DNA from 2 places in the Brevundimonas sp. LPMIX5 genome. Region 2 is predicted to be linked to the other one. Evidence: predicted binding sites of a transcription regulator. Region 2 holds the regulator's gene; the other holds the start of a gene.
What was found. The regulator LexA, encoded in region 2, represses DNA repair genes until DNA is damaged. The targets are predictions, from matches to a motif close to ATGTTCNCNANNTGTTCT.
Positions count from the first base shown of each region.

Region 1: the regulator LexA is predicted to act here: its motif matches at 1,859-1,876, upstream of D1604_RS04025 (ATP-dependent helicase).

Region 1 covers NZ_QWTZ01000002.1:602,666-606,917, reverse strand. The annotation lists gene D1604_RS04025 (ATP-dependent helicase) at 1-1,803, opposite strand, end outside; gene D1604_RS04020 (hypothetical protein) at 1,977-2,162, shown strand; gene D1604_RS04015 (hypothetical protein) at 2,166-2,474, shown strand; gene D1604_RS04010 (DUF488 domain-containing protein) at 2,479-2,826, shown strand; gene D1604_RS04005 (SIMPL domain-containing protein) at 2,843-3,574, opposite strand; gene D1604_RS04000 (ribbon-helix-helix domain-containing protein) at 3,571-3,810, opposite strand; gene D1604_RS03995 (YbaY family lipoprotein) at 3,814-4,230, opposite strand.
Region 2 covers NZ_QWTZ01000002.1:495,925-500,176, reverse strand. The annotation lists gene D1604_RS03415 (ComEC/Rec2 family competence protein) at 1-1,862, shown strand, start outside; gene lexA (transcriptional repressor LexA) at 2,029-2,733, opposite strand; gene D1604_RS03405 (S9 family peptidase) at 2,888-4,252, opposite strand, start outside.

The DNA.
Region 1 (4,252 bases), 110 kb from region 2:
GTCGATGCTGCGCTGGCTGGGGAAGACGCCTTCCTCCCAGCCCGGCAGGAAGACCAGCGGGAACTCCAGCCCCTTGGCGCCGTGCAGGGTCATGATCTGCACCGAGCCTGAGCCGTCGGCGTTCTCGTCGCGGCGCTCAAGGTCCATGACCAGCGAGACGTGCTCCAGATAGGCCTGCAGCGTCTCGAATTGCTGCATCGACTGGGTCAGTTCCTTCAGGTTGTCCAACCGCGTCTGGCCGCTGGTGCGGTCGGCCTTCTGCATGGCGGTATAGCCGCTCTCGTCCAGCAGGGTCTCCGTCACCTGCCAGTGCGGCGTGCCCATCGCCATCAGGTCGCGCCAGCGGTCCAGGTCGCGCACGAAGTTGGCCAGCGGCGTGCGGGTACGCGCTTGCAACTCGTGGGTCGTGATCAGGTGACGCACCGCCCGCATGGCCGAGACGCCGTTCTCGCGCGCGATGTGCAGGATTTTCTGGACGCTGGTGTCGCCGATGCCGCGCTTGGGCGTGTTGACGATGCGTTCGAAGGCCAGGTCGTCATCCTCGGACTGGATCAGCCGCAGATAGGCGTGAGCGTCACGGATTTCCGCCCGCTCGAAGAAGCGCGGCCCGCCGATGACGACATAGGGAATGGCCAGCATCAGGAAGCGTTCTTCAAACGCCCGCATCTGGAATGACGCGCGAACAAGGACAGCCATGTCCTTGTAATTCATGCCCTGCTTGCGCGCGGTTTCGATCTCGTCAGCGATCAGGCGGGCCTCGGCCTCGCCGTCCCAGACGCCGCGCACGCGCACCTTGTCGCCGCTGTCGTCCTCGGTCCACAGGGTCTTGCCCAGCCGGTCCTGATTGGCCGCGATCAGGGCCGAGGCCGCGCCGAGGATGTGCTTGGTCGAGCGATAGTTGCGCTCCAGCCGGATGACCTTGGCGCCGGGGAAGTCGCGCTCGAAGCGCAGGATGTTGTCCACCTCAGCCCCGCGCCAGCCATAGATCGACTGATCGTCGTCGCCGACGCAGCAGACATTGCCGGTCGAGGACGTCAGCAGCCGCAGCCATAGATACTGGGCGACGTTGGTGTCCTGATATTCGTCCACCAGGATGTAGCGAAACCGGCGGCGATATTCTTCTGCCAGATCAGCATGTTTTGACAGGATGGTGATGTTGTGCAGCAGCAGATCGCCGAAGTCGCAGGCGTTCAGCGTCGCCAGCCGCGCCTGATAGGCGGCGTAGAGGGCCGGACCCTTGCCGTTGGCGAAATCCTCGCCGGGCGGCAGTTTGTCGGGCGTCCAGCCGCGGTTCTTCCAGTGGTCGATCATATGGGCCAGCGACTTGGGCGTGAACCGCTTGGTGTCGATGTTGGCCGCTTCCAGAAGCTGCTTCAGCAGCCGTTCCTGATCGTCGGTGTCCAGGATGGTGAAGCTGGACTTCAGCCCGACCAGTTCCGCATGGCGACGCAGGATCTGCGCCGCGACCGAGTGGAAGGTGCCCAGCCAGCGCAGTCCCTCTGACGACGGGCCGATCAGGTGGCCGATCCGCTCGCGCATCTCGCGCGCGGCCTTGTTGGTGAAGGTGACGACCAGCAACTCCCACGGCTTGGCCCGGCCGGTCGCCAGAATGTGCGCCAGTCGCGTGGTCAGGACGCGCGTCTTGCCCGTGCCGGCGCCCGCCAGCACCAGCACCGGCCCCTCGGTCGTCTCCACCGCCTCGCGCTGTTCGGGATTCAGGCCCGCCAGATAGTCGGACGCCGCGCCTTGCGGAGCCTGGGCGCGGGCGAGGTCGGAAATGCGGGGAACGGGCAGGTCGGTCACAGGGGCGGGTACTCGGCAGCGTCTGGGGCGGTCGCCCCGTCGGAATCTGAAGGGGAGAACATAAGCAGCACAGCGGCCAAAGTCAGTCCCCTTCGCCGCCTCAGTGAAAGGAACCGTGCAGCCAGAGCGTCGTTTTCCCAACTGACGGGGACTATAGAGGGAAAGGATGCCTGATGGCGGAAAACTCAAGCGGCGGCGGCAACGCCGGTCTGGCGTTCATCGTGGGCGGTCTGGTCGTGGTGGTGGCCATCCTGGCCTGGTTCCTGTTGGGACGAGGCGGCGCGCCTGACGCCAAAAAGGTTGATGTCGAGGTCAAGCTGCCTGAGGTCTCGGCCCCGGCTGCGCCGGGCGGTGAGTGAGCCATGACTGATCCCGATATTCCGCCCGAACGGGTCGTGCATCAGACGACGATCAATAACGCTCCGGCGCCGCGAAAAGGCGGCGGGACGGGCCTGGCTTTCCTTGTCGGCGGGCTTCTGGTCGCTGTGGCTGTCATCGCCTGGTTGGTCTTCGCCGGAGGACGGGCGCCTGTGCCGGAAACGCCGGACCTGAACGTCGACATCACCGTGCCGACACCGCGCCTTCCCGAGGTTCCGGACCGCCCGGCGCCGCCGGAACTGCCCCGGCCGAGCGAGCCGCCCCAGGTGGCCGCGCCTGAACCCAAGGCCTGACGCTGTGAAGGTCGCCCTGAAACGCGTCTATGAGGCTCCCGCGAAGACGGATGGGACGCGCATCCTGGTCGACCGACTGTGGCCGCGCGGGCTGAGCAAGGACAAGGCCAGCGTCGATTTGTGGCTGAAGGAAATCGCGCCCAGCACCGAGCTGCGGAAATGGTTCGGCCATGACCCGGAGAAATGGGCGGAGTTTCAGCGGCGCTATCGCGCGGAGCTCAAGGCCAATGGCGACGTAGTGTCCGAGTTGAGAGCCGCGCTCGCCGATGGCCCGGTGACGCTCGTCTATGGCGCGAAAGATGAAGCGCACAACGACGCCGTGGTGTTGGCGGATTATCTAGCCCAGGTCTGAACGGGCGGAGACGCGGCTATTTCAGCCGATAGCTGATCGTCGTGACGACGCGCACCTTCTTGTTCGGCGTGCCGGCCTCGTCGCCCGTGCCGTCGCGCGACAGGATTTCGAACGAGCCTTGCCCCGCTGTCTTGATGGGGCCGAGAGGCGCGCCGGAATCCTTGGCGAACTGTTCGGCGCCGCTGCGGGCGGCGGCGGTGGCCTCGGCGATCATGGCGGGACGCACGTCGTTCAGCTTGGTGAAGATGTAGGACGGGCCGTTGAAGTCCTGCAGCACCACGCCCTGACGCACCAGATCGTTCAGATTGCGCGTGGTGGTCTGGACCCGGTCCACGTCCGTGGTGCGCACGATGACGGTCTGGGTCAGGATGAAGCGCGGCCCGCCGGTCTGGCTCATATATTCCCGCGATCGGGTGTCGGCGACGCCCAACTGGCCCAGATCCACGGCGTCGTCGGGATAGCCCTGCGCCTTCAGGAACTGGCGCACGATGGCCAGGTCGCCGTCGATGCGGCTTTGAACCTCGGACAGGACATCGCCCGAGGTGGTGAAGCGGATGGGCAGGACGGCCAGGTCGGCCTTCACGTCCTTTTCCGCAAGGCCGCGCACGGTGACGGAGCGGTCGCCCGCGCGGGCGTTGATCACGCCCTGTCCGATCAAGGCGCCGCCGCCGATCAGGCCGACAGCCACCAGTCCGCCGAAGACAGCGGCTGGGATCAGGCGAGCGGTGTCGATGCGGTTGTCGTTCATGAGGTCTTTTCCTCTGCAAAGCTGCGGTCCCCTCCGGCCCACTGGAGGGCCAGAAGGCGACAGGAAGACGCCAGCGGACGACGACCTCGCCAGGCGTCGATGCGGATCATCAGGCCGGCGCGGCTAAGCGAAAGCTCCGTCCCGATGGCGTCCAGAACGGCCCAGAATTCAGGTTCCAGCGCCACCGAGGTGGCGTGGCCAGACAGCAGCACGGATCGCTTGATCAGACCGCTCAAGGCTTAGCGCACGCCCACCATGACGATGTCGGCGCTGTTCGGCGCGCCGCGGGTCAGCACCGAATGGCGCGTGTCCGTCGTGAATCGCAGGGCGCCCGATGCGTCACGAATTTCCGCGCGTGCGGCGTATTCCATGCGGCTGTCGATCCTGTCGTTCGGCACCGACAGGGTGACGGCGTAGGGCGGGGCGCGGCCGTCCAATTGCTGGCGCGTCTCGGCGATCACGAGCGACGGAGCATCCGCACGACTGACGTCCTCGATCCTGACCGTGAGGGTATGGCCCGGCGGCAGCATGATGCGTTCACGATAGGTCGCGCTGACGCTGACGTCGGTCATGTCCCGGGAGGCCTCCGGCAGGGTGGCGCAGGCGGCCGTCATCAGGGCCGGAATCATGACGAGCGGGGCGAGGAAAGAGCGCATCAGCGTCTCCATTGTGAAGGGG
Region 2 (4,252 bases):
CCTGTTTCGCGGGCGGACTGGCGGTGGCCAAGCTGAGAACAGACGCTGTGGCGGCGCCGATCGCGCCTGCGGACATGGCTCCCACCCAGGTCGAGGGCTGGGTCATCGACGTGGACTCGTCCGGGCAGAACGGGGCGCGCGTGGTGGTGGCGCCTGTGCGCGTGCGGGGGCTGGCGCCGGAGCAGACGCCCGAGCGGCTGCGCGTGACGGTGAAGGGGGCGCCCCCGCCGCCCGGCGCGCCGATCCGGGTGTTCGGCATCCTGAACCCGCCGCCGCCGCCCGCCAGTCCCGGAGCCTACGATTTCGGCCGCAACGCCTATTTCAAGGGGATGGGCGGGACCCTGTTCGCCCTGGGCCCGACGCGTCCGGCGGCTCTCGCCCCGCCGCCGTGGCGGGTCAGGGCGACGATGAAGGTCAATGCGGTTCGCTATGCCCTGGCTGAAAGGATCGTGGCGCGTCTGGGCGAGCGGACCGGCGGGGTGGCGGCGGCTATGACGACCGGTCATGAGACGTGGATCCAGGATCCGGATCTGGACGCCATGCGCGATTCCGGGCTGGCGCATATCCTGTCGATCTCGGGCCTGCATATGGCGGTCGTGGGCGGCTTTGTCTTCTTTGCGGCCCGCCTTCTGGTTGCGGCGTGGCCGTGGCTGGCGTTGCGTGTGTCGGGCAAGAAGGCGGCGGCGATTGCGGGGTTGATCGCGGTCGGGACCTATCTGGTCATCTCGGGCGCGCCGCCGCCGGCCGAACGCGCCGCGATTACGGCGTCGATCGCCTTTCTGGCGATACTGACGGATCGGCAGGCCGTGACCATGCGGGCGCTGTCGGCAGCGGCCTTTGTCGTCCTGTTGCTACGGCCCGAGGCCGTCGTGACGCCGGGGTTCCAGATGTCGTTCGCGGCGACGGCGGCTCTGGTCGCCCTGGTCGAGGTCTGGCCGCGTCGCATCCGCGAACTGTCCGTTCCCTGGCCGATCGCCGCCGTTCAAAGGTTTGCAAGCTGGCTGATGGCTGCCTGCGCCGCCAGCCTGGTGGCGGGCATGGCGACCGGGCCGTTCGCCATGCAGCACTTCAATCGCACGGCCGTCTATGGGCTGATCGCCAATATGGCGACGGCGCCGCTGGCGGATTTCGTCATGATGCCCATGCTGGCGTTGGGTGCGGCGCTGGAGCCGCTGGGGCTGGGCGCGCCCTTCCTGTGGGCGGCGGGTCAGTCGGTGGACGCCATGCTGGCGATCGGACATTGGGCGGCCAATCTGCCCGGCGCAGTGAAGGCGATTTCCAGCGCCCCTGCGGCGGCCCTGCCGGTCGCCTTTCTGGGTATATTGTTTATGTGCCTGTGGCGCGGATGGTGGCGGTTGCTGGGGCTGCCTTTTGCGGCCGCTGTGCTGATCTGGCCGCGCGCGGCGCCGCCGGATATCTGGATCGGCGATGGTGGAGCGAATGCAGCCTATCGGCTGGAAAGCGAGGCGGTTGTGGTGCGGCCTGCGGTTCGCAGGTTCGCCATCGATCTGTGGTCCCGGAGACGAGGGCTGGAGCCCGTCGCGCGGTCGCCCGAGGGTTGGGTCTGTAAGCGTTCTTTCTGTGCGCCGGACGGCGGAACGGGGCCGCTGGCGCTGTGGTGGGGCAAGGCGGCGCCGACGGCCGAGCAACTGGATCAGATGTGCCGTAGCGCGCAGGTTGTCAGCGTGCGCGCCGTGATCACAACCCTGCCGTCGTCATGCCAAGGGCGATTGGTGCTGGACGGCGCCGACTATGCGCGCGGCGGTTCGGTGGAGTTATGGCGCGATGACGCCGGCGGCTGGCGCGCCTTGTGGGCGGCCGAAGTGCGGGGCAGGCGGCCGTGGAGCGGGCCTCTCTCTTAACCCGCTCGTCCCGGCGGACGCCGGGATCCAGTAAGAGCCACATGTGCTGTCGCTGGCCAGGGGAGGTCGGCGGACAATCAAACGGCCCCGCTTGCGGCCAAAGCACTGGGTCCCGGCGTCCGCCGGGATGAGCGGAAAGAAGGCTCGTGGCGCCTCTGCCCCGTCCTCAGTGATACCGGCGCAGCAGGCCGACCAGCTTGCCCTGAACCTCGACCTGATCAGGGCCGAAGATGCGGGTCTCATAGGCGCTGTTGGCGGGTTCCAGCGCGATGGACTGGCCCTTCTTGCGCAGGCGTTTCAGCGTGGCTTCCTCACCCTCGACCAAGGCGACCACGATCTCGCCGGAGGAGGCGTTTTCGACGCGTTTGATAATGACGGTGTCGCCGTCGAGGATGCCGGCCTCGATCATGGAATCGCCTTCGATCTCGAGCAGATAATGCTCGCCCGCGCCCAGCATGGCCTCAGGGACCGGCAGGCGCTCGCGTTCGTGCTGGATGGCGGCGATGGGGGTGCCAGCGGCGATCTTGCCCAACAGGGGCAGGTCGCGGACATCGTTGGCGGCCTCGGCGACGGCCGGTCGCGGGCCCAGGCCGCCGCCCTGGATGACGTCGGGCTTAAACGGGGCGCGGCCTTTTGAGGGGGCGGCGGTCGTCGCCTGTTCCGGCAGCTTCACGACTTCCAGCGCGCGAGCGCGGTGGGCCAGACGGCGGATGAAGCCGCGTTCCTCAAGCGCCGTGATCAGGCGGTGGATGCCCGACTTGGACGCCAGGTCCAGCGCCTCCTTCATCTCGTCGAAGGAGGGCGACACGCCCGTTTCCCGAATGCGCTCATGAATGAACATCAGGAGTTCGTGCTGTTTCTTCGTGAGCATGGCGGCGAATCCAGAACAAGGCGTGAACCGTTGGTGATGTTCTGTAAGTGTTCTGGTTAAAAGTCAACTAACGCCACGCTTAAGGCTCTCAAAGCAAAAACCCGCGCCTGCCGTTCGACGGCGGGCGCGGGTTTCGGTCCGTGCTGTGCTGACGTTAGCGAGCGGTCGGGGCGCCGTCCTTATAGCGCTCGAACCATTCGATCATGGCGTTCATGCGCGCGGCGTTCTGGGACGGACGGACGGCCAGGCTGTGGCCGACGCCGGGGATCTTCACCAGGGCCGTGGGCACGCCGCGCAGTTGCAGGGCGGTGTAGTACTGCTCCGACTCGCTGACCGGGGTGCGGTAGTCCTCGTCGCCGACGACGACCATGGTCGGGGTCTTGACGTTGCCGACCAGCGACAGCGGCGACCGGCGCCAGTAGGCCTCCGGGTTCTCCCACGGATATTCACCGAACCAGTAGCGGGCGAAGAAGGCCGGGTTGTCGGCCGTCAGCACGAAGCTGGCCCAGTCGATGACGGGCTTCTGGACCACGGCGGCCTTGAAGCGGTCGGTCTTGCCGACGATCCAACTGGTCAGCACGCCGCCGCCCGAGCCGCCGGTGACGAACAGGCGGTGGGGATCGGCGACGCCTTGAGCGATGACGGCGTCGACGCTGCTGATCAGGTCGTCATAGTCGTTCGACGGATAGTTGTGGTGGATCAGGTTGGCGAACTCGTCCCCATAGGAGGTCGAGCCGCGCGGGTTGACCGAAAGAACGGCGTAGCCCGCAGCTGCGAACAGCTGGTTGTCGGTGGCGAAGTGCGGGCCATAGGCGGCGAACGGGCCGCCGTGGATTTCCAGCACCAGCGGATAGCTCTGGCCCTCGACGTAGTCGGCCGGCAGGGTCAGCCAGCTTTCGACCGCGCGCTGGTCGTGAGACGAGGCGACCTGAATGCGGCGCACCTCGCCCAGGCGGCGGGCGCTGAGGAAGTCCGCGTTCAGGCGGGTCAGCTGAGTGCTGCGGCCGCCCTTCAGGACGTGGACATCGGCCGGACGCATCGGCGTGCCGCGCGTGAAGGCGATGGCGCCGTCGTCGGCCACGGTGAAATCGCCGCCGGTGTAGGGACGGCCGAAATCGTCGCCCGTCAGGTCTTCGATCAGGGTGGTGACGGCGCCGTCCAGCGAGACGCGGGCGACCTTGGTGCGCCCCTGATCGTCATAGGCGACATAGACCGAGCGCCCATCGCGGCTCCACACCGGCGATTTGACCGAGCGGTCCAGGTTCGGCGTCAGCACGCGGCTGTTCGAGCCGTCGGCGTCCATCACATAGAGGCGAGTGTTGTGATAGCCCATCCGCTTGTCGTCATAGCCGAGATAGGCGATGCGGCGTCCGTCGGGTGAGGCGACGGGCGAGTTGTCGGGACCGGCGCGGCTGGTCAGGGCGGTCAGGCCGCCGGTCTGCACGTCCAGGGCGAAGACTTCGCTGTCGGCGGCTTCGCGCTGCCAGTCGGGTCGACGGTTGGCGCTGAGATAGAGGGT